3 regions of the Peribacillus sp. NPDC060253 genome follow, and region 3 is predicted to be linked to each of the others. Evidence: riboswitches for the same ligand, from Rfam matches in the RefSeq annotation. Region 3 holds a riboswitch; each other region holds the start of a gene.
What was found. A riboswitch is a leader RNA that binds a small molecule or an ion and turns the genes downstream of it on or off. The one in region 3 is predicted to bind S-adenosylmethionine.
Positions count from the first base shown of each region.

Region 1: another riboswitch for S-adenosylmethionine. It lies ahead of ACFWE9_RS24270 (Na+/H+ antiporter NhaC family protein); the one in region 3 lies ahead of ACFWE9_RS17530 (methionine ABC transporter ATP-binding protein).
Region 2: another riboswitch for S-adenosylmethionine. It lies ahead of ACFWE9_RS10195 (sugar ABC transporter substrate-binding protein); the one in region 3 lies ahead of ACFWE9_RS17530 (methionine ABC transporter ATP-binding protein).

Region 1 covers NZ_JBHXAS010000159.1:13-7,427, reverse strand. The annotation lists gene ACFWE9_RS24285 (SDR family NAD(P)-dependent oxidoreductase) at 148-900, opposite strand; gene ACFWE9_RS24280 (hypothetical protein) at 1,256-1,411, shown strand; gene ACFWE9_RS24275 (SOS response-associated peptidase) at 1,472-2,143, shown strand; SAM riboswitch class I at 2,455-2,562, shown strand; gene ACFWE9_RS24270 (Na+/H+ antiporter NhaC family protein) at 2,753-4,069, shown strand; gene ACFWE9_RS24265 (chromate transporter) at 4,269-4,814, opposite strand; gene ACFWE9_RS24260 (chromate transporter) at 4,865-5,491, opposite strand; gene ACFWE9_RS24255 (LysR family transcriptional regulator) at 5,736-6,614, shown strand; gene ACFWE9_RS24250 (hypothetical protein) at 6,689-6,865, shown strand.
Region 2 covers NZ_JBHXAS010000029.1:4,847-15,879, forward strand. The annotation lists gene ACFWE9_RS10190 (GTPase domain-containing protein) at 174-2,915, shown strand; SAM riboswitch class I at 3,013-3,118, shown strand; gene ACFWE9_RS10195 (sugar ABC transporter substrate-binding protein) at 3,234-4,346, shown strand; gene ACFWE9_RS10200 (sugar ABC transporter ATP-binding protein) at 4,402-5,904, shown strand; gene ACFWE9_RS10205 (ABC transporter permease) at 5,906-6,910, shown strand; partial or broken gene ACFWE9_RS10210 (hypothetical protein) at 7,391-7,525, shown strand; gene ACFWE9_RS10215 (ketoacyl-ACP synthase III) at 7,772-8,755, shown strand; gene ACFWE9_RS10220 (helix-turn-helix domain-containing protein) at 9,317-9,769, shown strand; gene ACFWE9_RS10225 (hydrolase) at 9,865-10,221, opposite strand; gene ACFWE9_RS10230 (hypothetical protein) at 10,391-11,033, shown strand, end outside.
Region 3 covers NZ_JBHXAS010000070.1:15,625-26,657, forward strand. The annotation lists gene ACFWE9_RS17500 (YheC/YheD family endospore coat-associated protein) at 1-480, shown strand, start outside; gene ACFWE9_RS17505 (YheC/YheD family endospore coat-associated protein) at 484-1,851, shown strand; gene ACFWE9_RS17510 (YheC/YheD family endospore coat-associated protein) at 1,848-3,044, shown strand; gene ACFWE9_RS17515 (YheE family protein) at 3,108-3,311, shown strand; gene ACFWE9_RS17520 (hypothetical protein) at 3,400-3,588, shown strand; gene ACFWE9_RS17525 (MBL fold metallo-hydrolase) at 3,756-4,580, opposite strand; SAM riboswitch class I at 4,833-4,939, shown strand; gene ACFWE9_RS17530 (methionine ABC transporter ATP-binding protein) at 5,008-6,024, shown strand; gene ACFWE9_RS17535 (methionine ABC transporter permease) at 6,011-6,679, shown strand; gene ACFWE9_RS17540 (MetQ/NlpA family ABC transporter substrate-binding protein) at 6,728-7,549, shown strand; gene ACFWE9_RS17545 (dehydroquinate synthase/iron-containing alcohol dehydrogenase family protein) at 7,621-7,995, shown strand; gene ACFWE9_RS17550 (iron-containing alcohol dehydrogenase family protein) at 7,944-8,717, shown strand; gene ACFWE9_RS17555 (GNAT family N-acetyltransferase) at 9,125-9,547, opposite strand; gene ACFWE9_RS17560 (NAD-dependent epimerase/dehydratase family protein) at 9,882-10,919, opposite strand; partial or broken gene ACFWE9_RS17565 (aconitase family protein) at 10,916-11,033, opposite strand, start outside.

The sequences.
Region 1 (7,415 bases), on a different contig from region 3:
AAGTAAATTTGCTCCCTCGAGATACGTATCTTATCCTAAGGATGCATTCCCTATTAAATAATGATTTAGAACAAACAAGAAGCCCTTCAGTATAAAATCTGAAGGGCTTCACATCATTAATGAAATGACTTAAACCAAACCAGGGAATTATCTTCCACCACTAACATTTATGATCTCTCCTAATATGTAGGTTGAAGCATCGGATGCAAGGAAAGCTATACTTTCTGCTATCTCAATTGGTTTTGCTATTCGTTTAATTGGAATCGCTTCAGACATACGGGCAAGACGGTCATCATTTGGTGCGAATTTTTCATGGAAAGGTGTTTCCACTACACCAGGAGCCACTCCGTTGACAATGATTCCGTGTTCGATTAGTTCCCTGGACATGCCAATCGTCATCGTATTTAAAGCACCTTTCGTCGCCGCGTAATGAATACTTTCGCCAGCACCACCAATTCTTGCAGCTGTTGAAGAGATATTAATAATTCTCCCTTTTTTTCTAGGAATCATATACTTTAAGACAGCTTGTGAACACAAAAGGACACTCGTAATGTTTAGCTTGTATGTTTCTTCCCACAATTCTACACTTGCATCTATAAATGTACTCTGTCGAATGCCACCAGCAGCATTATTTACTAACACATCAATTGACCCAAAGTAATCAACGGCTTGTTTAACCATTTCATCGACTTGTTCTTTATTTGTAACATCAGCCTGAATTGATATTGCTTGTCCACCATTTTTATGAATATTTTTTATAACTTCTAAAGCACTTTTCTCATTTGAACGGAAATTAACGACGATTTTTGCTCCTTTAGATGCAAGTAATTCAGCTGTCGCACGGCCAATACCAGAACTTGCTCCAGTAATTAAAACCACTTTCCCCATTAAGTCTTGCATGTTTTATCCCCCCCAAATGGATTTCATAAGAAATCTTATTAATTTATAAAGCACGCTATTTCAATTATAATCAAGTATCCTCCGAGTGCTATATAATTTAGTAGCCATGAAATTAACATATTTCAATAAATTCATGGACAGTCTTTTTACGTACGCGTAAATGTAACGCTTCCTTACAAGGATTTACGGTCCAGGCATTACTTCGATTGATTAAACCTATGTAGCAACAGCAAAGGAACCTCTATGGCAGACACACCATAAGAGGATTAACTATGAATCTACCAAAGTTCAATACTGATACTTGTGGGTTTTTGGTTTATAATAACAACCATCTAGTCTTTTGAGGGGTGATCTTATGAATGAATATAATGTTACGGTCAGGAATGGCAGTACCTTAATTTTGTCAGAAATCATTAAAGCTGAAGATGAAAGAGAAGTCCTTGGCACTCTTTTGATTTCCAGTGAATTATTTAATCAACCATTTACCGACATCAGGATTTTAGAACGCTGATTTGTGCCTGCCCGTTCCATTTGTTACACTGTAATAAATCTTAATACGGTAGGCGATATTATGTGTGGACGTTTCACCCTTTTCACTGACATTGAAGAAATAAAAGAACGGTTTGATATCCAAGGATCATTTGATGAGGAATACCAATACAGCTATAATATTGCACCTTCCCACTCCGTGCTCTCCGTCATTAATGACGGAACTAGGAATCGACTTGGATATCTTCGGTGGGGGCTCATTCCTTTTTGGGCAAAAGACGAAAAAGTGGGCTACAAAATGATCAATGCCAGGGCGGAAACCATTGCTGAGAAGGCAAGCTTCAAGAATGCGTATAAGAAGAAACGATGCCTGATAGTCGCTGACTCTTTTTATGAATGGAAGAAGACACCAGAGCGAAAAATACCGATGCGAATAAAACTTAAGACTCATGCTCCATTTGGAATGGCCGGTCTTTGGGAATTCTGGAAATCTCCCGAAGGCATCAGTATATATTCATGCTCCGTTATAACAACCGTTCCTAATGAGCTAATGTCCAGGATTCATGATCGTATGCCTGTCATCCTTAAACCGGAAGATGAAAAAGATTGGTTGAATCCATCCATTAATGATCCTGCCTATCTGCAGCAATATTTAAAGTCATTCGATTCGGAACAGATGGAAGCATTTGAAGTATCGACTGATGTGAACTCGACTAAAAATAATTCACCTACCCTAATACAAAAAAATTGCTGAGAGGTCTTTAGACCTCTTTTTTATATTCGTTCCTTCCCAATAAATGGCGATATTAGGGGGTGTAATGTTAATAAAACTTATTTACTGCACTTATAAAAATCCCTTTTTAATCATGTGGAATAATTTTAACTTAACCTTGCGATAATAAACAAAATGCTGTACTCTTATATTTGCTTTTCAATTTGACATTCGATGTCACTTTCAGAAAGTGGACTCATCTAAACTTAGAGTGGTTTCGGCAAGTTTCCAGCCTGCTGCTTTTCTGAGGACTTCGTGACATTTGATATTATTTTCACTATATAATGTAGATCTTCTTATCAAGAGAGACGGAGGGACTGGCCCGAAGATGTCTCGGCAGCAGACTTAATAGGAGTGCTGTGCCAAATCCAGCAGGCAGATTCTAGCCTGAAAGATAAGGAGGGTGTTTTTTATAAATTAAAAGACCTCTTCTTGTTTTTAATAGAAGGGGTCTTTTTTTGCTTACAGTTTTTTTAGCATTCTTCCATGACTGGGATATTATCATCTTTTAATAGGGGATATTTGCGAAAACTGTTAAAAGAATAAGAGCTGTGACACATGTCATGGGAAAAATAAAAAGAGGTGTTCATCATGAGTACAAACAATAAAGGGAATCCATGGGCGTTGATCCCATTTGTCGTGTTTTTAATTTTATTTATAGGTTCAGGGGTCATTACAAAAGATTTTTATTCATTTCCTGTGATTGTAGCGATTTCAATTGCATCAGCCGCCGCACTGGCAATGAATCGAAAAGAGTCTTTCAATGAAAAGGTCGAAATTTTTTGTAAAGGTGCCGGGGACTCCAATATTATGTTAATGGTTATCATTTTCCTTTTGGCCGGCGCTTTTTCAGAAGTTGCAAATGGCATGGGGGCAGTTGAATCAACGGTGAATCTTGCCCTTGCGGTTTTTCCGCAAAATCTTTTAATGATAGGGATTTTCATTATCGCATGTTTTATTTCTTTATCAATGGGGACAAGCATGGGAACGATTGTAGCGCTTGCACCTATAGGGGTGGGAATTAGTGAGCAAACTGATATTTCGCTTGCCCTTTCAATGGCCGCCGTTATCGGTGGTGCGATGTTTGGTGATAACCTATCCTTCATATCAGATACGACAATAGCGGCAGTTCGTACTCAGGGCACTAAAATGAAGGATAAGTTTAAAGTGAATTTTTTCATCGTGTTACCTGCTGCCATCATCACATGTGCCATCCTAGGAATTTTAACAATGGGAGAACAAGCCTCCATCTCCCAACATTCATATAATTGGGTGAAGATCCTTCCTTATCTTGGTGTTTTGATCACAGCATTGGCAGGTGTCAATGTGTTCCTGGTTCTTTCCACAGGAATTGTTTTTGCAGGTATGATCGGTATGGCGGATGGCAGTTATAAACTGTTGGATGTCATTCAAAAGACGGGAGTTGGGATGGCGGGAATGTATGAAATCTCTTTCCTGGCCATTTTAATTGCAGGAATGGTGTCTGTCATCAGACATAATGGCGGCATTGATTATCTTCTCCAAGTCGTGCTCCGAAATAGTAAATCAAAAAAAGGCGCTGAATTCAGCATTGCCGGGCTTGTTAGTTTGACTAACCTTTCAACGGCCAATAACACGATTTCAATAATTATTGCCGGACCTCTTGCCAAAAATATTGCTGAACAGTATGGGATTGATCCCCGTAAATCGGCGAGCCTGCTTGACGTTTTTGCCTGTTGTATCCAAGGGTTAATTCCATATGGGGCCCAGCTTCTGATAGCGGCGGGTGTAGCAAAGATTTCTCCGATTAGCATCTTGCCATATTCATATTACCCACTTTTAATTGGCGTTTGTGGAGTGATAGCAATCTTGATTGGTTTTCCACGATTTCAGGCGGGAGAAGATATAGCGAAGAAACGTACTTCTTAAAATGAGAATAAGCATGAAAATAAACCCTGAATCATTAGATTCAGGGTTTTACTTTGTAAGGTGTATGGAAACATTGGTGAAAAATAATTAAAAAGAGCGATGTCACCCTCGCTCTTCCATCAGTTTAAGTCTTATCACTGTTTAGGAATTCCGATTCATATTGATTAACCCAACGCATAATGGTTGTGTGAGCTAGTCGTTATGAATAGAAGACAACACCAACTAAACCAGAAAGAATAATGACATAGGCTGGGTGCCAGCGTAATTTCAATAGGGCAAATAACGATAATCCAAAAACGAGTAATAAGCTTATCGTATGCCATGAAAAGTTCAGGCCTATCAAATGATTGGAAAGTGCAAAGCTGATCGCTGCAAAGAGGATTAAACTAGTGACAACGGGTCTTAATCCATAAAACATCGATTGAATAACTGGATAATGATTCAATTTGCTGAAGAAGGTGGCTATAACGGTTACGAGTATAATGGCAGGAAGCAAGATTCCGAGAACGGATGATATGGCTCCTGCTAATCCAGCAGTCGAATAGCCTACAAGAATGGCACTATTGGTGGTGATTGGCCCGGGAGACATGCCGGAAATAGCGATTACATCGGTGAATTGTTGCGTCGTCATCCATCCGTGCTGTGAGAATTCCGATTCTATTACGGGAATCATGGCGTATCCGCCACCAAACGATACAAAGCCGATTATAAAGAAGGTGCTAAACAACTCCCACAAGTCCATCATTCTTAATCACACGCTTTCTTGAAAATTAGTTAGACCCTTTATTGATTTACCTATATGCCTGCACCCATGAAAGGTTCGAAATCAGTTTCTTCTTTCTTTTCTTTTCGGTCCAACTGGACTTCGTAACCTAATTTCCTTTTAATGGAGATAGACACAATACCCGCTATTGCTCCTGCTAATATAGCTAAAACAGGTTGAACGAAGAAAAGGGCAGGAAGACCAACTATTAAAATAATGAAAGTTGATTTGTCAACAATAGCTGTTTTTCCTATCTTGATAGCTGCGAAGGCGATGATGGCTACTATGGAAGCTCTAATCGATATGAATGCGGCTTCTATCTTCGGATTATCCTGAATGAAAAAATATAAAATGCCGAGAAGTAGTACAATTAAAAAGGTAGGTAATGAAACACCAATCATGGCTGCCATTGCGCCCTTCATTCCGGCAATTCGATGGCCGATAAAGGTGGCGGAGTTAATGGCGACAGCTCCCGGTACGGATTGAGATAAAGCAAAAACATCCGTAACTTCTTCACTTGTCAGCCATTTTCTCTTCTCCACTACTTCTTTTTCGATTAAGGGGATCATCGCAAACCCGCCTCCGAATGTCACAGGTGCCATTTTAAAAAAGGTCCAAAATAATTGGAACAGTGTTTTCCATTGTCCTTTCATTGACATACTCACTTCCTTTGCTGCTCTGTATAATTCTTATCATTAACATATCAAAGAAAAAGGAATGGGTAAATTGCAACAAAATCATCGGGTATAACAAAACGTTATACCCAGAAGCTTTATCCGTTTTATATAGAATTTCATTAAGGCCCACCTAATCAGGGGAAATAGCGTTGTTTTCTTATTTCACCATTTAGCTATATGATGCTATCATTTTATTAAACCATTAAAAGACAAGGAGGTCGGTTTCTTGAAAATAGAAAATCTAAGAATGTTTTGTTTAGTGGTGGATGAAGGAAGTATAAGCCAGGCAGCGAGGTTAAGCTTCTTATCTCAACCCGCAGCAACAAGACAGATTCATCAATTGGAGAATTTTTATAACACTTTGTTATTCGACCGTGAGGAAGGGAGGCTGAGAGTGACGGAAGCAGGAAAGTTGTTATACCCTTTTGCAAAAGCTATTGTAAATGACTTTAACCATTCAAAAGTAGTGATTCAGCAATCAACGGGCGAGTACAATGCTAACCTCATAGTAGGTGCATCCTTGACAATCGGTGAGTATTTGTTGCCGAGCTTGCTTGGGAAATTCAAAAAACAACAGCCTGAAATAAAAGTGACATTAACGATAAAAAATACCCCACGGGTTCTGGAGGATTTATCAAACGATGTCATTGATTTGGCCTTGGTGGAAGGACTTGTGGAAAACACCGATTTTATTGTAGACAAGTTCGCCGAAGACGAATTGATATTGGTTTGTCCATTTGACCACCCATGGAAAGACAGAAAAGAAATCCAGCTAGAGGAATTGGGAAATGAAAGGATGATATGGCGTGAATCCATATCAGGGACACGACTTATCGTAGAAAACATGTTAAGGGAGCATGGGGTTTTAGAAAAAATAGAAAGCTACATGGAGATTGGTAGTACTCAAGCGATAAAAAGTGCGGTTGAGGCTGGACTTGGGATCAGCATTTTGCCAAGGTTGACAGTTGCCAGGGAATTGGAACAAGGTTTTTTGCGGGAAGTGGGTATTTCCAGAATAGATATAACAAGAAATCTGTGGCTCGTCAGGAAAAACAAGCGTTTTAATAAAATAGGGGTGTCTAATTTTGTGGATTTTCTTCGATAGTGAATGAATTACGTCACCTCTCATCGCTTGGTTATATTTAAAGTGAAATTTTTGGCAGGTGACAAAGTGTTCAAATGATTTTTGAAAATAGTTTATTGGCAGCGTTTTCATGGTTTTGGTTAACGATGTGGCTGGGACTATGGATGCCAGGTTACCTTACTAGAATCGCAGAGATGAAATCGGGATATAGCGTATTGATGACAGACATGGTCTTGGCTTCCATCACGATTTTCATGCCTCTACCTGGATAACCATCGCTCAAAGCATGGCAAAAGGTTATGCCTATACTTTTTTAATGACTAGCCTTCAGGTTTTAATGTAGTTACTTCCTGGCCGATCAGGATTAATGACGAGCCAAAGCGCATCGTTTATGAATATAGCAGGGAGGCCTTTTATCACTAGTGTGCTTGACAATCGCATACGAAAACGTATCACTTGGTTTTGTGTATTCCTTCTTTTTTGCCGCAGGCTTTCTTCTAATTTTTAGAATTGAGTTCTCAATCTTCGTTAAACCAGCTTAAAGGCTCGAATTAGGAGATGCAAAAGCAAAGACTTCTACAATATAAAAAGTTAGAGGTTTTTACATTGGATAAAGGTTCTTCTCAATAGAGAGGGGCATTTTTGCATTTGGATATACAGCTTACGCACCTTTATATGAAATGTATAACAAAATGGGGCCTTACATATTTTCTATAGAAAAAAATATCTCATAATGTCTTTATGTTCAAAATATACCGCAAATTAAGTATGCATGTATGCTTTTTAGCTTCCGAGCCATAGCTAAAAAACGAATTGTATTAA
Region 2 (11,033 bases), on a different contig from region 3:
AGAGTGTTGACATGTTGTTACCATATTGTTTTGTTAAAATAATATTTTAAGGTTTTATAAATAATTTTCTTAACTAAAGGAAGCTATAAATTGGATGTAAGGTCTTTTAGAAGGCTTATCAAATCAGTGATTATCCTTTAATTGAAAATATGAAATATATCGGGGGAATAAAGATGGACGAACGTCTGATCGGAAAAAAATATTATGAAACGATGATTGAGGATTCCAGGAAGCACCCCATTCAAGCTTTGGGTGAAATGTTTCTCGTGGAACAAAAAAAGGAAAGAGCAGATTTAACGGCAATTCGATTTGCTCAGGGTGAAGTATATTTTCAGCACCACGACTATGAAGCAGCCATTTTTAAATGGGAAAACATAGAAGGGGAACTTGGTTCATGGGCAAAGAAAAACATCGCTGATGCTTATTTTGAACTGGAAATGTATTCAACCGCAGAGGATATCTATAAATCCGTCGATACGAGTGAAACGGTCTTGAAAACAGAAGTTCTTTTGCAACTGTTTTCACTGTACATAGTAGAATCCAGAAATGATCTGGCTTCCAAAGTGGTGAAAGAAGCAGTCGAGTTTCAACCGGACTACCCGAATGTCACGGAAATTGCACGCGCCTTTTTTGAAGAACAAAAGGATTGGAACAGTGCGGTGGTATTGGCGGCGAATGAAAGTATCCGTACAGAATCAATGGGCTGGTTCGATGTGCTGAAAACGTATATCCAGCAGGGTGTTGCCCAATCGATGGATCCGGATTATTTTTCAACGGTCCTAGGCTCGCTATACACACTCGACCAGGGGCGTTTCGAAAAGGTGACGGTTGCCCTTTGGAAAAATTATAAATATACGGATTCTTATTTCGAATGGCTAAGAGTGATTAATAACTTGATAGATACCATCGAATTAAACACCGCAGATGTATGGGATGAGCTATCCGTCTATTACCGGGATGCTTATGCAGGTCTGCTTGAAGGAACGCACCTAATCAAAGATCTAAGTCCTGTCGTGCCAAGATTGCTGGAAAACTGGCTGAAAATCGCAGATGGGGAGCTATCGCTGTTTGCAGCGGCATCCGCGTTGTCCTGGAATGAAATCTTCCCGGATACGATCAATGCGCTGGTCATTCAGGATGCAGAAAGTCTGTTAGTGAAATCCCCTAAATTGGGAGGCGGACTGGAAGCGGGGGAAAAATTATTCAATTCCATTATCCAGTGGGCTGATGAGAATGATTTAAGGGTTGGCAATAAGCTTAATTGGATGGTCGAGGGGCTTAAGGATACCGGAAATTTCAATCTTCTACTTGTGGGAAGTACAGGAAATGGCAAGACATCCTTTATTCAGTCAATTGTTGGTGAAAGTATTGCTGCCGAAGATCATTCGTCCCTAGTGAGTGTCAAAGACGGGGATGACTTGGAAATCCTCGAAATTACCGATACAGATCGCAAAGCTGTCATGGAGTTAACTGAATTGGATGAAACACGCCGTCAGCGCGGGACGATTGTCGATGTTACCCTTATCAGTGACTACCTGAGAAATAATCGTCTGCGATTATTGGATACACCGGGGTTCAATGGGGAAATAAGCGTAGAATCCGACTTCCAAAGCTATTTGCATGGCAGTGATGGACTGATGTTCGTTCTTGATGCCCGGGCGCCATTCACCGGAAGTGAACGGGACCTGTTATTGGAAATTCAAATGATGGCCCCGAAACTTCCGATTCATTTCTTATTAAATAAAATGGATACGATATACAGTGATCAAGTCGCAGTTAGAATGGAAGACGAAACGTGGGATAAAGTGAATGCATACTTCCCAAATGCGAAAGTATTCGCTTTCTCCAAACTTTATGACAGCAAGCAGCAATTGAAGGACCTTTCAGTTTTCCTTCAATCGAATTATCAAGATGATAATTGGAAAGAAAAAAGGTCTGAAAAAATCCTTGCTTTCATCCGTAAAACGTTATCTAACCTGTTAGAAAAACGGGCAGCTAATGAGCGTAAATGTGAGCACTCCATTTCTTGGAATGAACAGATGGAAATCAAACTGAATGGAGCGGTCAATCAACTGGCTGATTTGGAAAAAGAAAAAAGTGAGAATATCATAAGGTCATATCGTTCGCTTAAAGATGAAGTGAAAAATCAACTTTATTCCAAAATTCCTGAATTACTGAGGGATTGTTCTAAATCGTTAACGGAGAGCAGTGATTTCAGTCAGGTCCATATACAGTTAAACCAGGAAATGAATGATCGGATCCAAGCATTCATATCTGATAAAATCATGCCGCAGTATTACCGTTCTCTTCAAGATTGGATTGCCAGTTCCCAAATGGAATTCACACAAAGCCAACAATTTATGGATGAGATGAGTGCTGGTTTCAATGAATTATACAAAGAAGAACGAATTACGCTTGCAGGTGACTTCAGAGTATTGGATGATTGGCGTCGTGATGCCGATCGGATGACAAGCAGTATCCGCATCGATGACGTTAATATCCTTATGCGCAGGACTCCATCACAATTGCTGCTTAAAGGAGCAGGAAAGCTGTTTGGGGCGATACCGCAAAATAAAGCCAATATGTACAATCGTTATAAGAAATACCTGGAAAGTGAAGATTACCTGGATGTTGCTGAGATGATCACGGAACGTTTCCTTACCCAATTCGGGTTGTTTGAAAAATCCCTGGATCGTGACATTTCACTTTTCTATCGCAGTTCATTTGCCTTACTTCAAAAAACAATTGAACAAACGCAGACTGAAATTAAAGACTACCAGGCAGCATTGGAGCATATGAAAGAAAATCCGGAAGTTTACCGTGACCCGATCACTTTGTATGAAGTGAAGTTACGTCAGTTGGAGAGACTTGAAAAAATTGAGAAAAAACGTCTAGCCCAACTGCAAAGAAAATAAAAAATAAATAGAAACATTTCAAATATTCAAAAATCTATTGACTTTATGACTATATCCCGATAAAGTGATAATTACAAAAAACGTATCACAATATATTCTCTTATCAAGAGTGGCGGAGGGACTGGCCCTAAGATGCCCAGCAACCGTTCCATTAGGAATTGGTGCTAAATCCTGCAAAACAGAAATGTTTTGACAGATAAGAGAGGGACAAGTCTGCAAATCAGCTGATTAAACCTCTCTATACTAGAGAGGTTTTTATTTTAGGATTTTCACCAACTAGATTGATGAGAATAATAAGATATTTTAGGGGGAAACAAGATGAGAAGGTCTATAAAAGGGGTATTCGTTTCAGCCATCGCTTCGGCTTTGCTATTAACGGGGTGCTCAACAGGGCAGAGTTCTACAGAAGCGAAGAAAGAAGAAAAGGTATCATTTGAAAATGTACCGGAAAGATTTGCTGAAGGGGAAGGAGCCAAAATCAAAGTGATCCGTAAAATTGGCGGAGATGATCATACGGCTCAATACTTAGCTGGAGCGAAGGAAGAAGGAGAAGATTTAGGATTTCAAGTGGATACATATACAGCCAATGGAGATACGGCTAAATTCCATGATGCCATCGCCCAGGCTTTGGAGGAAGATTATGACGGCTATATCATCTCCCATGGGGATGATGCAGCGACAGTGAATGACGTTCAAAAGTTGGTTGATGCAGGTAAAAGCGTTGTCACCTTCGATTCTATTAGTGATCTATCCAAAATAGACGGTGTGACATTAACATCACAGGATGATGAAGCACTGGCAACACTCGCTTTTGATAAATTGATAGAAGAACAGAAAGGTAAAGCTTCAATTGCCTATCTTTGGGTGGATGGTTTCCCTCCAATGGTAAGACGAAACGCAGTCTATCAGGAAAAATTAAAAGAAAATCCTGGGATTAAAGAAGTCGAAAGATTCGGAGTGGCATCAGCTGATACTTCCGTTCAGACACAGAATGCAGTAGCTGCAATGCTGAATAAATACCCTAAAGGAAAATTGGATGCAATATTTGCAACATGGGATGCCTTCGCTATCGGAGCGGCTCGGGCTATTAAAGAAGCAGGCCGGGATGAAGTGAAGATATATGGAATTGATGTATCAAATGCAGATCTTCAGGAAATCCAATCAGCTGATAGCTCATGGGACTACACGGCAGCAGTCGATCCCAAATTGATCGGTGCAGTGAATATGAGGTTATTGGCAAAAAAATTAGCGGGAGAAGAAACGCCGCAAACATATGACTTAAAGGCTTCACTAATTTCACAAAAGCAAATCCAAGCTTCAAAAGAAGCGGTAAACATGTCCAATCTATCTGGTATTGTCGATGGCTGGGGTGTATCAGAGGAATTTGAAGAGGATTGGATGAAAGTTTTGAAAGACCATTATAAAAAGTAAAAAGAGGCACTCTCTTTCAGTAGAAGGGAGTGTCTGTTCAATAGGGGGGATGGACATGGGCACACAACTAGAAATGAAGAAGATCTCGATTGAGTTTCCGGGGGTAAAGGCGCTAAGTGAAGTTGATTTTTCTGTACAATCAGGGACAGCACATGCATTGGTCGGTGCAAACGGAGCAGGGAAATCGACGTTAATGAAAGTTTTATCAGGAGCTCATGTTCATTATTCAGGTGATATTTTTTTGAATGGGATGAAGCAGGATATCCGTTCGCCAAAGAAGGCGCAGGAACAAGGCATTCAAATTGTGCATCAGGAAGTAGATACCGTACTGATCCCTAATTTAACGGTTGGGGAAAATGTAATGCTGAATGATATGGTCCAAAACATGGGCAAAAAACAGATGGTCCATTGGAAAGAGCTGCACAACAAAGCCTCTTATATTCTTGATGATATGAAAATTCGTGTCTCTTCGAAAAAGCTGGTAAGAGACCTTACCTTGGCTGAAAAACAGATGGTCCTGATAGCGCGGGCCGTTTCGACAGAATGCAAATTCTTGATTCTCGATGAACCAACTGCTCCGTTAAGTCATACGGAGACGACAGAACTTTTTCGAATTGTAAATGAATTAAAGCAAAAAGGTGTGGGAATCATTTTCATTTCCCATCGTCTCCCTGAGATATTTGAAATCTGTGAGGAAATTACGATCATGAGGAATGGAGAGCGTGTCACTTGTCGAAAAATGGAGGAAATCACCCGAACCGAAGTGGTCGAGAGTATGCTCGGGAAAACCATGGATGAGCAGTTCCCTGAAGTGAATTCTTCGATTGGACAGGTTGTACTGGAAGTGAAGGGATTGTCAGATGCAGCGAAAGTTAAAAATGTTAGCCTTCATCTAAAGGCAGGCGAGATAATCGGCTTGGCAGGGCTGGTCGGGGCTGGGAAAACGGAGCTGTGTAAAGCCCTTTTCGGTCATACTTCGATCACAGCGGGTGAAGTCGTCCTGAATGGCCGAAAACTTACTTTGAAATCGCCGCATCATGCAGTGAAAAGCGGACTAGCACTAGTACCGGAGGAACGCAGGAAAGAAGGGGTCCTTGTTCAGGAAACGGTCACGGCAAACTTGACTGCAGCCAGTATCGGCAAATTCTGCAAGTCATTCAGCTTCGTGGATCGTAAGGCCGAAAAAGAAAAAGCGAAAGAACTGATTGCGAGCCTTGGCATTAAAACTCCTTCAGGGGAAGTGAGAGTCGAAAACCTTTCAGGTGGTAACCAGCAAAAAGTTGCCATTGGAAAGTGGCTATTAGCCGATGCGGATGTATATATATTCGATGAACCCACAAAAGGGGTCGATGTTGGAGCTAAGAAGGATATATTCGAATTGATTTCACAGCTTGCGAGAAATGGGAAAGCCATCATATATGCATCATCCGAACTTTCCGAAATCATGGGCATTACCAATCGGACATATGTGTTATATGACGGGAGCACTGTCATCGAATTAGAAACGAGCAAAACCAGCGAAGAAGAACTATTATTCTATTCTACAGGAGGAAAATAGGATGAGCGCACCCATTCCTGTTACACAGACAGCGAAGGCAAAGAAAAAAGTGGACTTGTTCGACTTTTTCTATAAATACGGCACAATATTGACAATCATCATTTTGATTGGAATCTTTACCCTGTCCAATCCATCTTTCATTCAAACTAATAACCTGATTAACATTCTACGTTCCATATCAATCGTTACCATCATTGCGATCGGTATTACGATATCCTTAACGGTGGATGGCTTCGACCTTTCCGTCGGTTCTGTCGCATCATTGGCAAATGCTATCGTTATATCAATGTTCGTCTGGTTTTCTCAGGATACATTGATTGCCATTTTAGCCGCAATCGGTGCTTCAATTGTCGTAGGGGCCTTGAATTCATTTATGATCGTTAAATTGAGAATCCCTGATATGCTGATGACATTGGCTACTATGTTCATTATCCAGGGCATTGCCCTTACCTATACAAAAGGGGCGACGGTTTCGCAAAATATGGTCATGCCCGATGGAACATTTGCAACTGGACTGATCAGCCCGCTTTTCGCGAAAATTGGGCAGGTACCATGGATCATATTGATCATGGCAATCATTGTGATAACGACCCATATCTTTTTGACTTATACGAAGCATGGTCGCTATATGTACATTATTGGGGGAAATAAGGAAGCGGCGAGACTTTCCGGGATATCGGTAAATAAATACAAAGTGCTTGCCTATCTGCTTTCAGCACTACTTGCGGCGATTGGGGGAATTGTCCTTGCTTCAAGGGTCATGACATCAGAAATCAATTCAGGATCCCCCTATTTAATGGATGCTGTTGCAGCAGCCTTCATTGGTTCCTCCGTTTTAGGAGCGGGAAAACCAAATGCCTTTGGAACATTTGTTGGTGCAGTTCTTATCGGAATCCTTCAAAATGGGCTGATCATGATGTCTGTGCCCTATTATGCGATGGATATCGTCAAAGGTACAGTGCTGGCACTTGCGCTCGCGGTAACCTATTACAAACAAAAACACTGAAAATGAATTCGTGACGTTTATACAAAGATTCCTATATGCATGCAATCAAAATAAAAGAGAATCGTGTAATTGTGAATTTCGAATAAATATTGATGGAAATCCTGTTGGACATACAACAGGATTTTTCCTTTTTCAATTAAAGGGGCGGGAGATGGATATATGGTCATCATAACTCATTTAATCCATTGAGGCAGTTGAGTATATCAAAAATGCTTGAAACTTACAGTTATTTATCACGTTATATAGGTAAGAAAGGGTGTGGAATAAAGAGTTTATGGAAGGGATTTTTGTTTTAATTGTGATGATTTTAACTTAAATGATAGGTTGTTCTAAATCGAGAACCGATAATGAAGATGAACCTTTCAAATCAGCACAAACAGACATAGGAAGCAAGCACGATGGTATAGAGAACTTAACAAGGCTTAAAGAATATATTCAAAATGTAAGTAAAGAGGAAGAGGATAAGAACGGGCAGTTTTCTATACTAAAGAAGGAGACGCGATTATTAGTGATATAACATTTAATGCAGAAACGCTGGGAGCGACGAGTGACACGACAAGAGACGAATATGGAGGTAATTCAATTAAACACATCAGTGCAAAACTATCGAAGTGATTAAGAATGAGAACAACCAAGATGAGTATGTTTTAACAGGATGTTCTGGCTACGATATACCTTACTATTTAGGAGCAGAGTCTTCTTATATTATCAATTGCGATCGTTCTTTGTCGTTCAGCTCTTTTTCTTATGGAATTAAAGGGAACGGTTAGTTGCATAAGATTTTTTTTGCTTTATAATTAGTACCAACTATTAATATCAAGTATAAAAATGATGCGAATCATAACACGAGGTGGTTATTCTATGTTCAAATCCAAAGCACGTATTACTGCAATAGGTTCGTATGTTCCAGAAAAAAGGTTAACAAATAAAGACTTAGAAAAAATGGTTGAAACCAATGATGAATGGATTGTTAAACGTACTGGTATTAAAGAACGAAGAATTGCACATGAAGAAGAGTTTACTAGTGATATAAGTTATAAAGCTGTACAGGATTTAATGGAACGGTATGATAAATCTGTCGAAGACGTTGATATGATTATTGTCTGTACCTTTACACCAGATTTCAACACTCCAAGTGTAGCGTCTTTAGTCCAAGCAAAGCTAGGAATTAAGAATACTGGAGCTATTGATTTAAATGCTGCTTGTGCAGGATTTACTTATGGGTTGCATGTAGCTAATGGATTAGTAACATCTGGTTTAAACAAGAAAATTCTTGTTATTGGAGCTGATACTTTATCTAAAATTATGGACTATGAAGATCGGGCCACTTGTATTTTATTTGGAGATGGTGGAGGAGCAGTTCTTGTAGAATACGATGAACAACAACCAAGTTTTATTTCTTCACATTTATATTCGGAAGGAGAAGGCGGAAAAAATTTATATAGTACAAACCTTTCGACACGTATAAATGGTGAAGACTTAAATAATAGTGGTAACCTTGTACAAAATGGACGTGAGGTTTATAAATGGGCTGTTACTACTGTTCCAAAAGGAATGCAAACTGTGATGAAAAATACTGAAATTCATTTGAATGATGTTGATTGGTTTGTTCCGCATAGTGCAAATTTAAGAATGATTGAGTCAATATGTGATAGAAGTGGTTTTCCAATAGAGCGTACATTAAATAGCTTAGTGGAGTATGGAAATACTTCCTCAGCAACCATACCATTATCCTTAGATAAAGGAGTAATTGAAGGAAAACTCAGTAATGGTGAGAAGATTTTATTATATGGTTTCGGTGGTGGTTTAGCTCAAGCTGGATTGCTTATCAATTGGACTCTATAACGCTTTTTCTTCAACTATGGCTGAGTTTAAAGTATAATGCAAAGAAACTTTAGACAAATTATGAGGAAATGATTTCTTCTATAAAGAACCGTTTGTGCTATGCTTTGATTCTCAAATTTATACTCACGGAATCATCCTGAAGAATGGTCAAAGGTCAAAAGCAAAAAATGCTTCGTGAATTTAAACAAGCGGGGATTACACCGATAAAAAAAAGCCTTGTCTATACAAGGCTTTTTTTATTAAAGTCAATTGGTTAATTCTTGATATATGTGTTAGTAAGATGGTTTATTGGATTAAAAAATTATATGATTAAGTAGCTGCTTACATAGCTGCTTTTTTTGTTATATCCAAAGTCTTGGCCACTTTTTTGATGACTGGCTGCAACTTCTTTTTTAGTTTTAACTTTCTACAGCAGTTCCGGAAAATTAAACGGATACCCTTGTTATATCAAGGTTTTCCTCGGTGTCACTCATAAGTTGCATAGTAATGCACTTATTACTATCTTTACTTTGCATAATTCATCTCACAATACTAGGAGTAAGGAAAGGCGATGAACTCACAATGAATTTTAGCGAACGATTAAAAAAAGAACGAGAAAAAAGAAATTGGTCACAAACTGATCTTGCAGAGAAGATTCATGTGAGTCGCCAATCTGTGTCCAAATGGGAAACAGGAAAAAACTATCCAAGTATTGAAGTACTCATTAATTTAAGTGATTTATTTCATATTACGATAGATGAATTATTAAGGAGTGATGAGGAATTGAAAGAAAAAATAATACGAGAAAGTAAGCAGTTAGCATTTCCAAAAAGGAAATTATTTTTTGATACCGTGTTATTACTAGGAGCATTTTTGTTAGTGTCTAAATTAATTATTTTTGGTCTTAACAAATTTGTTGGCACAGATATTACAATTTTGGAAAGTATGCCAGCTGTGTCGAATTTTTTACCATTAGCTTTGATGGTCATTGGTGGTATTGGTTCAGAATATTTGAAAGATAAATATGTAGATTGAAGGACTTTACCTACGAACATTTCATATATATCCCTTTTAGGAGTCTTATCATAAAAGAACAGAACCTTAGAATGTCAGGTTCTGTTCATATTTTTTTATTTGAATTTTTGCACTTCTTCATTGCCCTCGAATTTGTTATCCTTCAATATGCCGATTTCTTCAATATGGTTTCGGGCCGTTTTATCGCCTAATTTATATATGAGGGCATAAAGCCTTTTCATGGCTGCATCGTATTTATCATTTGCCCGGTCATGATGATAGAGAAGATATGGAACATGTGAACGGGCATATGCCTCCAAGTCATCTGTCCGATGTTCCTCTAAGCATTGTTTCAATTCTGCGAGTTCCTCATCTGTTGCGTGTATGGTGAAGCTCGGGTTCTCTTCAAGTTTTTGTCCGAGTACGTCGCCGCTGACCAAATCGACATGATAGGTCTGTTTTTCCTGCATCATTCTGCACATCATCCTTTCATACGTTTATTGATGCTGTACCACTATTTGTAAAAAGTTAATCATAAAAGTAAACATTTCCTTAATGAAATTGAGGTATCGGATTTCTAATAAAATGGTTTAAGATTAGAATAATATGGAAGAGTACTTTGGGAAAGTGAGGAGGGATATAGTGAAGAGATCAATCATGGTTATTTTTTTGGTGTTGATTACTTCAGGATGCGTAACCAGGAATTATGATTCCAATATGGATTTAGGGAAAAGTCAGTTGAATGAGGAGAATTATGTAGAAGCCCACGAGGCATTTGAATTAGCTTATAAAGAAGCAAAAACACCGGAATCAAGAGAGTTAATGGATCTTTCAGGTTTTCTGGCGAGTGGAATGAAGAAATACGACGAACAGGATTTTGATTCGGCCAAAGGAGATTTTGAAGAAGCAACCGCATATAAGGCAAAATACCAGGAAGGTAAACGGATGGTTTTAAAGGCGGGGGACATGCATCCGGTATCAGATTCCGCCACGATAGAAACAGCAGAGGGGAATGATGAAGCGGAGCAGGTTGAGGAAGCAAATGAGGACGGGACCATTACATCCAAAATAGATGATAAGGCGGCAATGGATACAAAAGGAAAAGAAGGGAGTAAGGGGTCAGTTAGTACATTAAGTAAATCTCAAGCGGAGAAACTTGTTAAAGATTACGTGGACATGGAAAACTTTCCGCATTTGCAAATCGAATATGATCATGATGACAAAAAGGGAAATTACATTTTTCAAGTGTTCGAAATGGATAGCAGTCAGAAAAGTGGCCACAATG
Region 3 (11,033 bases):
CGATACCGTTACCTTTGCCAGCCATATTTGGAACTTCGCAATCAAAAAAACGAACCATTCGATTTGCGGATTTTACTTCAAAAAAACGAAAAAAATCAATGGATGGAACGGGGCCGCGGCATTCGCACGGGACAAAAAGATAGTATAACTTCAAATTTGGCCACTGGCGGGGAAGCCATTTCATTGGATATTTTCAACAAAAATAATCCGGAAGCCATTACGATTGCTGTCGAACAAAAGATCCAGCATATCCTTCGTACACTGCCTGCAGAAACCGAAGCTGTCTCTAAAAGACTATTCGAGTTGGGAATTGATCTAGGCATCGATAAAAAAGGGCAAATATGGATAATGGACATTAACTCGAAACCTGGCAGGAAAATCATTCAGATACTACAGCCGGAGACCATGAAAGATATTCATCGCGCACCTTTACAATATAGCCAGTATTTAGCCGAACATCTTCAGAAAGCAGGTGAATAAAAAGTGAGAAAGACTTATCCTGCAGAAATTGCCGCTAGCCCTGGAAATGTCCTCTTCTACCCTTCAGAACTTGGAGATTTGGCAGAGATTGAATTAATCTATTTCGGACAACATTCATGTCCTGCCACAGTGAAACAAAACCCGGCCATAAATCAATCAATCGTCCTATCGGAAAGTCTCGCGGAATCGCTTAAATTCGATCACACCGATATTCCTCTTCATTTATTCATTTACGGCAAAAGCATCCATATCGGACCGCTGGTCGGAATTTTTTCTTCAGGCTTCACCGGCCTGTCCAACAAACCGCTAGGGGAAAGATCGGATTTTTTCTCAAAGCTCCTTTCCCTGAGCAAAACAACTGGCTGTATCCCCTTTGTTTTCGGAGAGAATGTAATCAATTGGGATGAGGAGACAATCAAGGGATATGTGTTTGAGAACGATAACTGGCAAATTGATGAATTCCCTTTTCCAAATGTCATTTATGACCGTCTTCCCAATCGTTTAACGGAGAACCGGGACGGACCTAAAGAAGTGAAGCAAAAATTCCAAAAAGAATATACCATTCCATGGTACAATCCAGGTTTTTTCAATAAATGGGATGTAAATGAAAGGTTATGTGCGGATGATCGGGCCCTGCCTTATTTACCGGAAACATATCCATTTCAATCCATATCTGTGATAGAAACCCTTCTTTCCCACTACCGCCAAGTTTATATAAAGCCCATTCATGGCAGCTTGGGTCTAGGCATTCACCAAATTCTTTACGATAAGCATGATGATGTTTATTATTGCCGCTATACAAATGAAGCAAAGGAAAATAAATTGCAAAAGTTTTCCACACTTGAATCCATCGTTAAACATATCTTTCATGACCGACCGCTTGAAAATCTTATCGTGCAGCAGGGCATTCCGTTAATACGATCCGAAAAGCGCCCAGTGGATTTCCGCGTTCATACGAACAAGGACAGTAATGGAATATGGCAGGTAACCGCCATCGCCGCTAAAATAGCCGGTACCGGCAGCGTCACGACCCATATTAAAAGCGGCGGGGTCATCAAAACGATTGCTGAACTTTTCGGAGATGACGCTGAAGCAAAAGAAGTCGAGAGAAAGCTCTCGGAAGCCGCACTTGTTTTAAGTGACAGTATTGAAAAGCACATGGACGGAATCATCGCAGAAATTGGATTTGATTTTGGATTGGATAAAAAGGGGCAGGTTTGGATGTTTGAAGCAAATTCGAAACCGGGACGTTCCATATTCTCGCATCCAAAACTCAAGGATTTTGAATTGTTAACACGAAAGCTAAGCCTGGATTACGCCATTTATCTTACGGAACAGACGATTACAAATGCCATCAGTGTGCAGCGATGAATATTTTTTACGATATCCCCTCTGAATCTTGGTACCACACCCAAGAGAATGTAGAACTATTCGCCGGCGCTGCCGCAGAAGAAATCGGCTATAAAAAGGACCATTTGAATCAAACACTATTTCCAATCACGGTATTTCCCGTTTCCAGGATGCTCGTCGTTGGAATATTGACTTCTTTCAATCCCAAAAGGGAATCAGGTTTAGGAGGAAACTTGACCCTTTTTCGGGATTTATCGTTATATTTATTGAAACACGGAATTTTGGCCTATGCATTCACAGGAAATGCCCTTCATTCGGAGCCATTGAGAGGATATGTCTTTTCCTCCGAAACAAACAAGTGGATCGAGTGCAAGATGCCGCTCCCTGACATTATCTATAACCGGATCCCATCGAGGCGCTATGAGTCATCCGGTGAATTCGAACGAATCATCAACCACATCAAAGAGCACCGAATGCTTCTATTCAACCCCTGTTTTTTAGATAAATATGTAATGTTTGAAACATTAAGAGAAGATGAATTCCTTTCCAATCACCTTCCGCCCACGACATTGCTGCGAAACGGCGAATGCCTCAATGTTTTCCTGGATACCCACAAGCATATATACCTAAAACCTTGCAAAGGAAGCCAAGGGAAGGGCATTTATACCATCATCAAAAATCCTGATGGTACACTTTTGTTCAATAGCTTAAAACATGGTGAATCCTTTCCGGATTTCACTTCATTCTGGGAAACTCAAAAAAGGGATTTATTAAAAAGAAGCTACCTTGCTCAACGGGCGATCATACCAAAAAAACTTCTTGGTCATCGTTACGATTACCGGATTCTCGTCCATTATGAAAAGGGATTTTATAAAGTGACTGGCAAAGCTGTAAGGATGTCACAAACACAGGAAATCACTACCCACACTCCGAGAGGGGGTAAGCTTTTCCCCTATCAAAGCCTGCAATCAAGAAGTTTGGATTTAAACTTGGCGAATATTGCTCAAAAATGCGGAGAGATTCTTTCAAAAAAAATCGGATTTCTTGGAGAGTTTTCCATGGATATAGGCGAAGATGAATCGGGCTTGCTCTTCATATACGAAGTGAACTCAAAGCCCATGCAATTCGATGAAGAGGAAATTGAAGCCAACCGACTTTTACATTTAAAAAATCTTTTCATTGAATTAACTTTTTCCAACCTGACAATAAAATAACACCTCCAGCTGTCGTTTTCCATTATAATTAAATGAGAGACAGCATATATGGAGGTAATACATATGATCACTCATTTTCAATGGGCACCACTGCATAAGAATCTCCCAGGATGGAAAATTTCCTTTTACTTCAACAAGCAGGCAGTCCAAGCTTTGTATCATAAAGATGGATCCATCGAGTGGACAGTAAACAAGCCTTCCGAAACAGATGAAACCAAACTCAAAAGCATGATCCATGACTTAATGGTCTTCCATGTATATGAATGAACCCACCCTTTTACATTCATGAAATCCCTAAACTGAATAAAAAAACCTCCTTTGCCTAAACTAATGAAAAGGCTAGGAGGGATTTATTGTGGATAAAGAAAAAATGACATTTTTGAAGGATACCGAATATGAAGGCAAGAACTCCGCTTTCTTAGACATCGACCGTTACATCAATGAAGGACTGGCTGGTGGAAATGTTTATTCAGCTGCTGACCTTCAAAATATTGAAGAAGCACATGATTTTCATGATGAAACCGATCCCAATGTCAACAACTAACGATGGTGGGTTCTCTTTTGGAGAGCCCACTCCTTTATCTTCATCTCCATATCGAGAAAATCTGCTTGCACTGCATTCCCCCTTCATAAAGTCCTTCTTTTATAAATCATTCAAATTCTTGAATGACAAATAGAAAACATGCAGTCAGACAATTAAACGGATTTCATTCAAATTATCCCATTCTCCCTCGCACTCAAAACATTTTCGTTTAATATCGATGTAATGATATGCTCTGAATCCCATTCATGGTCAGATATCTCGATAAGGGGATAGCGATTAGGTAAAACGACTTGCTGTATTTCATGAACGGTCAGTCCTTGATCATGTAAACGCAAAATTTCACCACGTAGGTCTTCCAAATAATCAAGTTTTTTTCGAAACATTTCCTTTCCATCGGGAACATGCCCCGCATGACAGCAAAAAACATCCTTAAAGTCATATTGGAGTAATCTTTTTATGGAATCGATGATGACCGGGACTGACTCTTCCCTTAGGACAAGCTTTGTTTTTGGTGTTACGAAAAGATCTCCTGAAAAGAGCATGCCATTACTGTGATTCAAAAACACCATATGGTCTTTCGCATGACCAGGAGTAAAAATCGGCTCCCACGTTTGGGTACGGGAATGAATGGTCTTCCCTAGCGGCTCAGCTTTAAAGGCATCTCTCTTCCCCCAAAATTTTTTGCGATATTCAGGATATTCAGCATCCCTCGCACAAACATCGACCGACATCGGATGAATGAATATCGGGACCTGCTTATGTTCCTTTATCCAGGCTGCTCCCCCCGTATGGTCCTCATGATAATGTGTAAGGGCCACTAAATCGAAATCGGCAGTCTCATAGAATGGAATAAGTTCCTCCAACAAAATCTGTGCGCCCGTATCAATCAATAGACCATCCGTTACAAAGACATAGACACTCATCCCCGATTTGACCCCACTTGGAGTCCCGTGCACACAAACCACATCATTTACCGTCTTGATCTCTATCATGCATTGCCTCCCCATCATTGTAAAAAATAGTTTATCTTTTTCACATTATTACAATAAATGTATTATCTCTTTACACTTTTGACAAGGAAATAATGGAATTATCCACCTGGAAGTAAAGACATGAAAATGGCATCGTAACCATTTAGACAGGCAAAAAAATTATTCTAAAATTACAGAATCGATTGACAATGGAACAATTAACAAATAATATAGATTATATTAAAAAACTTGAAATATTCCAAAATAATAATTTACTTATCAAGAGTGACGGAGGGATCAGGCCCTGTGATGTCCGGCAACCGCCCCAATTGGGAACGGTGCCACTTCCTGCAGAATGATTGCATTCTGAAAGATAAGACGAGATATAATTTCGCTGCCTCTTTCTGAATGATGGAGACAGTTTTTTTATGTTTAAGGGGGAAGGTTCATGATTGAAATCCGTTCGGTCCGAAAGGAATACATCTCGAAAAAAAACCGAGTTATCGGAGTGGATAACGTATCTTTGACCATTCAAAAAGGGGAAGTGTACGGAATTGTCGGCTACAGTGGAGCCGGAAAAAGCTCATTACTCCGCTGCTTGAATTTGCTTGAACGTCCGACAGGAGGAAATATCATCATTGACGGGATTGACTTAACAACTTTATCAAGCAAAGAGCTCCGTAAACAACGTCAAAAAATCGGAATGATATTTCAACACTTTTCTTTGGTCAGTTCCAAAACCGTTTTTGAAAATGTTGCTTTCGCCTTGAAGGCCGCGCACCAATCGAAGGCTGCCATCAGGTCACGTGTATTGGAACTATTGGAGATCGTAGGGCTCAGTGATAAAAAAGATGCCTATCCGGCCCAGCTTAGCGGTGGCCAGAAGCAACGGGTAGGCATCGCACGCGCCTTAGCAAATGACCCTACTGTACTATTATGTGATGAAGCGACTTCAGCCCTAGATCCTACAACGACTAAAGCGATTTTACAGTTATTAAAAAAGATAAGTCGGGAGCTTGGGATCACCATCGTGCTGATTACACATGAAATGGAAGTGGTCAAAGAACTATGTCACCGAGTAGCCGTCATGCAGGATGGCCGAGTAATAGAAGAGGGTTCCGTTTATGAGATCTTTTCACAGCCTAAAAAGGAGTTAACGAAGCAATTCATTAGCAGTGTACTGGATTTCGAACTTCCCACACATTTGGTTGAAGAGAGTAAAGGGACGATCATCAAAATTCAATTCGAAGGGCAAACAGCCGGTGAATCGATTCTTTCGGATACTCTCCAATCCCATTCAGTAAAGGGTAATATCTTGCACGGTAAAATTGAGTATATTCAGGATATCCCATTTGGGATCTTGATCATTGAATTAATTGGTGAAGCCGAACAAATTCATTCGGCATTGGAATATATAAAGAGTCGTTCCAGCTCTGTGGAGGTGTTAAAACATGTCACTGATTGAATCCATCGTCAATATTTTACCGGATCTTAATAAAGCCTTTATTGAAACGATTTATATGGTCGGGATTTCCCTTGCGATAGCCCTTCTTATCGGTTTACCACTTGGCGTGTTACTGTTTACGACGACCAGGAATTTATTTTTTGAAAATAGCGTCGTGAATCGATCTCTCGGTTTTGCAGTCAATATAGTCCGTTCCATCCCTTTCATCATTCTCTTGGTGGCTCTCCTTCCTTTAACGAATCTGCTAACTGGATCAACGATAGGGCCAAAAGCGGCTTCTGTTTCCCTATCCGTATCCGCGATACCTTTTTTTGCAAGGATCGTTGAATCGGCATTGCGTGAAATAGACAAAGGAGTGATCGAAGCTGCCATTGCCGTGGGTGCCACTCCATGGATGATCATTAAGGATGTACTTCTTCCAGAGGCAAGACCGGGAATCATTCAAGGGCTTACATTAACGACCATTTCACTTATCGGTTACTCAGCAATGGCAGGGACAATCGGCGGAGGGGGAATTGGGGACCTGGCCATCCGGTACGGGTATTACCGTTATGACAACACGGTCATGATCACGACGATCGTCGTGTTGATCTGCCTTGTACAAATCATTCAAATGGTCGGTGACAAAGTTTCATACTTAGTGAACAAACGATAGAATCACTCATTTTTCCAATGATTCAATACATTTCAGGAGGAATTTCATATGAAGAAAATAGCTTCATTATTATCAGTCTGTGCACTCGCTCTTGGCTTGGCAGCTTGCGGAAGCGATGATGCATCACCAAAAACGGAAGACAAAAAAGAATTGAAGATTGGGGCGACTACCGGGCCCTACGCCGACATGGTTAAAGAAGCCATCAAACCAGGTTTGGAAGATCTCGGGTACAAAATAGAAATCGTTGAATTCACCGACTATATCCAGCCGAATAAATCGCTTGGCAACAACTCGATCGATGCCAACCTATTCCAGCATAAAGTGTATATGGATAACTTCGCTAAAGAAAATGATTTAAAGCTTTCTGACCTTATCATAGTTCCTACAGCACCAATGGGTATATACTCTAACAAATATAAATCACTGAAAGAAATTAAAGACGGTGCATCCCTGGCAGTGCCTAATGATCCAGTAAACCTTGCACGTGCATTAAAAGTACTGGTTGATGAAAAGCTGATTGAAGTCGATCCAAATGTCGATCCTTTAAAAATATCTGAAAAAGATGTAACGAAAAATCCAAAAAACATCCAATTCAAACCATTGGAATCCGCTCAATTGCCACGGGCAACAGACAGTGTTGACCTATCTGCGGTACCAGGCAACTTCGCTCTTGCAGCGAAAATGGAACTCCAGGATGCCCTTGTTTTAGAAAATATGCCGGATATGTATCGAAACGTTGTCGCAGTGAATACAAAGGATGTTGACACTCAATTTGCCAAGGATATAAAATCCGTAGTAGAATCCGACGAATTTGAAAAAGTGATTGATAGCAAATTTGCCGGCTTCGGAAAACCAAATTGGATGAAGTGATCGACCAACCACAATAATCGAGGCCTGTTTCCCTTTTCTGGGAACAGGCCTAAACATTAAGGAGAATAAATATGAATTCCCTACTGGAAGTCCGCAGCGGCCCCGCCTATTATGCCTGCAGGGCAAATGTTCTTGACACGCTGGACGCAAAACTGAGTAAAGGGAACATAGGCAAAGTACTCATTATTCATGGAGAAAAATCATGGAAGGCTGCTCAACCCTTTTTTCCTTCATTAAAAAATATTGAAACCACATTCTTCACATACAGCGGGGAATGCAGTGACTCAGAAATTGAACGCGTCCAGAAGGCCGCTCTTGAATTAGGTGTGGATGCATCGGCGGCGGTAAGCTGCTCGACCTCACCAAATCGGCTGGAAACTCGATTCATAAGGATATCATCCTCATTCCAACTCTGGCTTCCACCTGTGCTGCATGGACACCTCTAAGTGTCATATATGATAATGATGGTTCATATGTTCGTTATGACATTCATGAAAGAAGCGCATGGATGTTACTTATCGAGCCAGAAATACTATTGGATTCCCCCATTGCCTATTTACGGGCTGGAATCGGTGATACATTGGCGAAATGGTATGAAGGCAATGCACTCGTGGAAAGACTAGCAACCAAGTCCGTCTGTATTGAATTGGCGCACATAGCCGCAAGGCAATGCCAGGAAATTTTATTGACACATGGCGAGGAAGCCCTAGAAGATTTAAAAAAGGGTAAATGGACAGATGCACTAAAGCATGTGATTGAAACGAATATCGTCACAAGCGGTCTAGTTGGTGGCTTTGGTGACCAGTACCTGCGCATTGCAGGTGCCCACTCCATTCATAATGGAATGACTTCCATCACGCAAACACATCATTTGCTTCACGGGGAAAAAGTGGCATATGGCATTTTAGTCCAGCTATTGTTAGAAGGGAAATTCTCAGAAATCCAACATTTACTGCCATTATACAAGGCACTTAAACTGCCGATGACATTATCTGATATTGGTCTGAAGATTGAAGACAAAGCGGAACTTCAACAAATTGCAGCCATCTCTGTCCAAGAAGGGGAAGGCATTCATCTTCTATTCCCTGATATTAGCCAGGAAAAAGTGACAGCAACCATGGAAAACCTTGAAATCCTTACAAACCATGCAAGCAAATCCATAAACTAAAAAAACGATGGGGTTTTACCCCATCGCCTCAGTTTGTAGACAAAAGAGGTTCCATCAATGTTAAAACAAAGTTGATTGGAGCAGGTGTACGAGACTCCTGCTTAGAATACGCGTCCAAGGGAGAGACCCCGCAGGCGCAAAGGCGCCGAGGGCGGACTGCCCGCGGAAAGCGAGTGCCTGGAGTGGAAATCACAGTCTAAAACGATGGGGAGATTCTTATCAAGACCTAAATCGTAAAAAATCATAAAAAATAAGGGATGATACATATTAAACATGACTAATATGTATCATCCTTTTTAATTGTTTAACAATCGTGCCCTAGTGCGGAAGATCATTATTGAAAGAAAACATCCTTTAGTTGAAAATAAGGGATACTAAAAATTAAAGAGTAACATCCGTACTGCCTGTCAATGTCTCAAGGCATCATAAATCGAATAATCCACTTCACCTGAAATATTTTCCATACTATTTTCACACAACTCCATAGCCATCAGATTCTCCTCAGAAGGTGGAAGATTTTTCTTGGACGCATATATTCCGAATTCAGTTGATGTTCTAAATCCAAAGCGTTGATAGTAACGATAATCTCCTTCAACAATTATTCCCTTATATCCCATTTTAGCAGCAAATTTAATTCCTTCCTGTAACATATACTTACCAACACCCTGACGTTGATGATTAATTGCTACTGAAACTGGTGATAGCATCAATATCTCATTTTCATACTTATTACTAATCGGAAGTTTTGAAAGGATAAAATGTCCTATAATCACACCATCTTCTTCAACAACTAAGTCAAGCTGGGGAATGTAATAGTGTTTTTCTCGGATTTCTCATACTAAAGCTTTTTCAGCTACTCCGTCCGAATAATTGGTATTTTTGAATATCTCATATACAAAGCCTTCAATAAAACTATATTCTTCTTTATTAACTAATCTTATTTTCATTAATACACCTCCAATGTACATTTACAATTTTACTAAGAAAAAGCACAACTCATGCTGCAGAAACGTGCCCTTTTGTATAAGACTTCCGAAGTTATAGGATGTTTTAAGTATTCTGGAAAATAATTATTACCATTCGTTTTTACAAATAATGTTCACCCTCTTTTATAGGGTTACTTTCAAATGTTATTCCTTCATAATCTGGAATATAAAGAAGGTTTTAACCAACTGTCTGTTTCCATAATCGAAGGAGGTCACTTTCAAGTTGTCTATGAATACCTGCTTTTCTTTCAGCAGATCCTGAACGATTCTTTTCCCAATCCCAAATATCTTCGAGGGTTTCTGAAAGAGGACGGAAGGATAGTCCATTATTGATTGCCTTTTTGTTATCGACAGCCAAAAATCCATTCAAGGGTTCCTTAGCTCCTGGTAAAGGGAATTCCTCTGGTATCCATAAAGGCATTTCTCCCCACGGCTCTACTTTATTGTCCAATAAAAACTTTTCAGATACCCATGTAAAGGTAGCACCACTTCTTGTTACCTTTTTGCATTCTTCAAGTAATTGTCCCATAGTGAGAGTATAATCTGGTCCAACGGCGTTAAATGTACCTGTTATACTTTTTTCTATCATTTGAATGATCCACTGAGCTAAATCCCTTACATCGATAATTTGGATTGGACGACCTGGGCGTCCCGGGGATAAAATTTCTCCCCCTTCCGCTATTCTTTTAAGCCAATATGGTAATCGGTCGGTGTAATCGTATGGACCTACTATTTGGCCAGCACGAATTGACAAGACTTTCCCCGGTAGCTCTTTTTCAGCTGCTTTTTCGCTCAATGATTTTAGCGGACCATAATATTCACCATATATTGGTCCAGCTGTACCGTGGGTGATTTCTTCTACTTTTTTTTCATTTAGTGTATGAACCTCTCCATTTTCATCTATGCCAGGTTTGCTAGGATCCTTATAAGCTGAGATACTTGAAATATATGTATAATGTTTAACATGATTAAGTAATCTGCAAGATCTCGATACAGTTCTAGGGATGAAACCAGATGTGTCAATGACTGCATCCCATTGTTTTCCCTTTAACATCTCGAGATCCCCATCGCGGTCCCCTCTTACCTGTTCTATTTCGCGAAAAACATCAGGGTTGCTTCCACGATTAAAAAGTGTGACATCATGCCCTTTCTCCAGGCCAGCCTTAACTAAATATCTGCCTAAAAACCGTGTACCTCCCAATATTAAAATGTTCATACGATCTCCTCCCCTTTAACGATACTCCTTAAAGCATACGCAATAACCGACAGCGGCGCGCCCTGGCCGGGGTTGGTGCCCCAGGTGACGAACGGGGCCAGCTCGGCGGCGTCG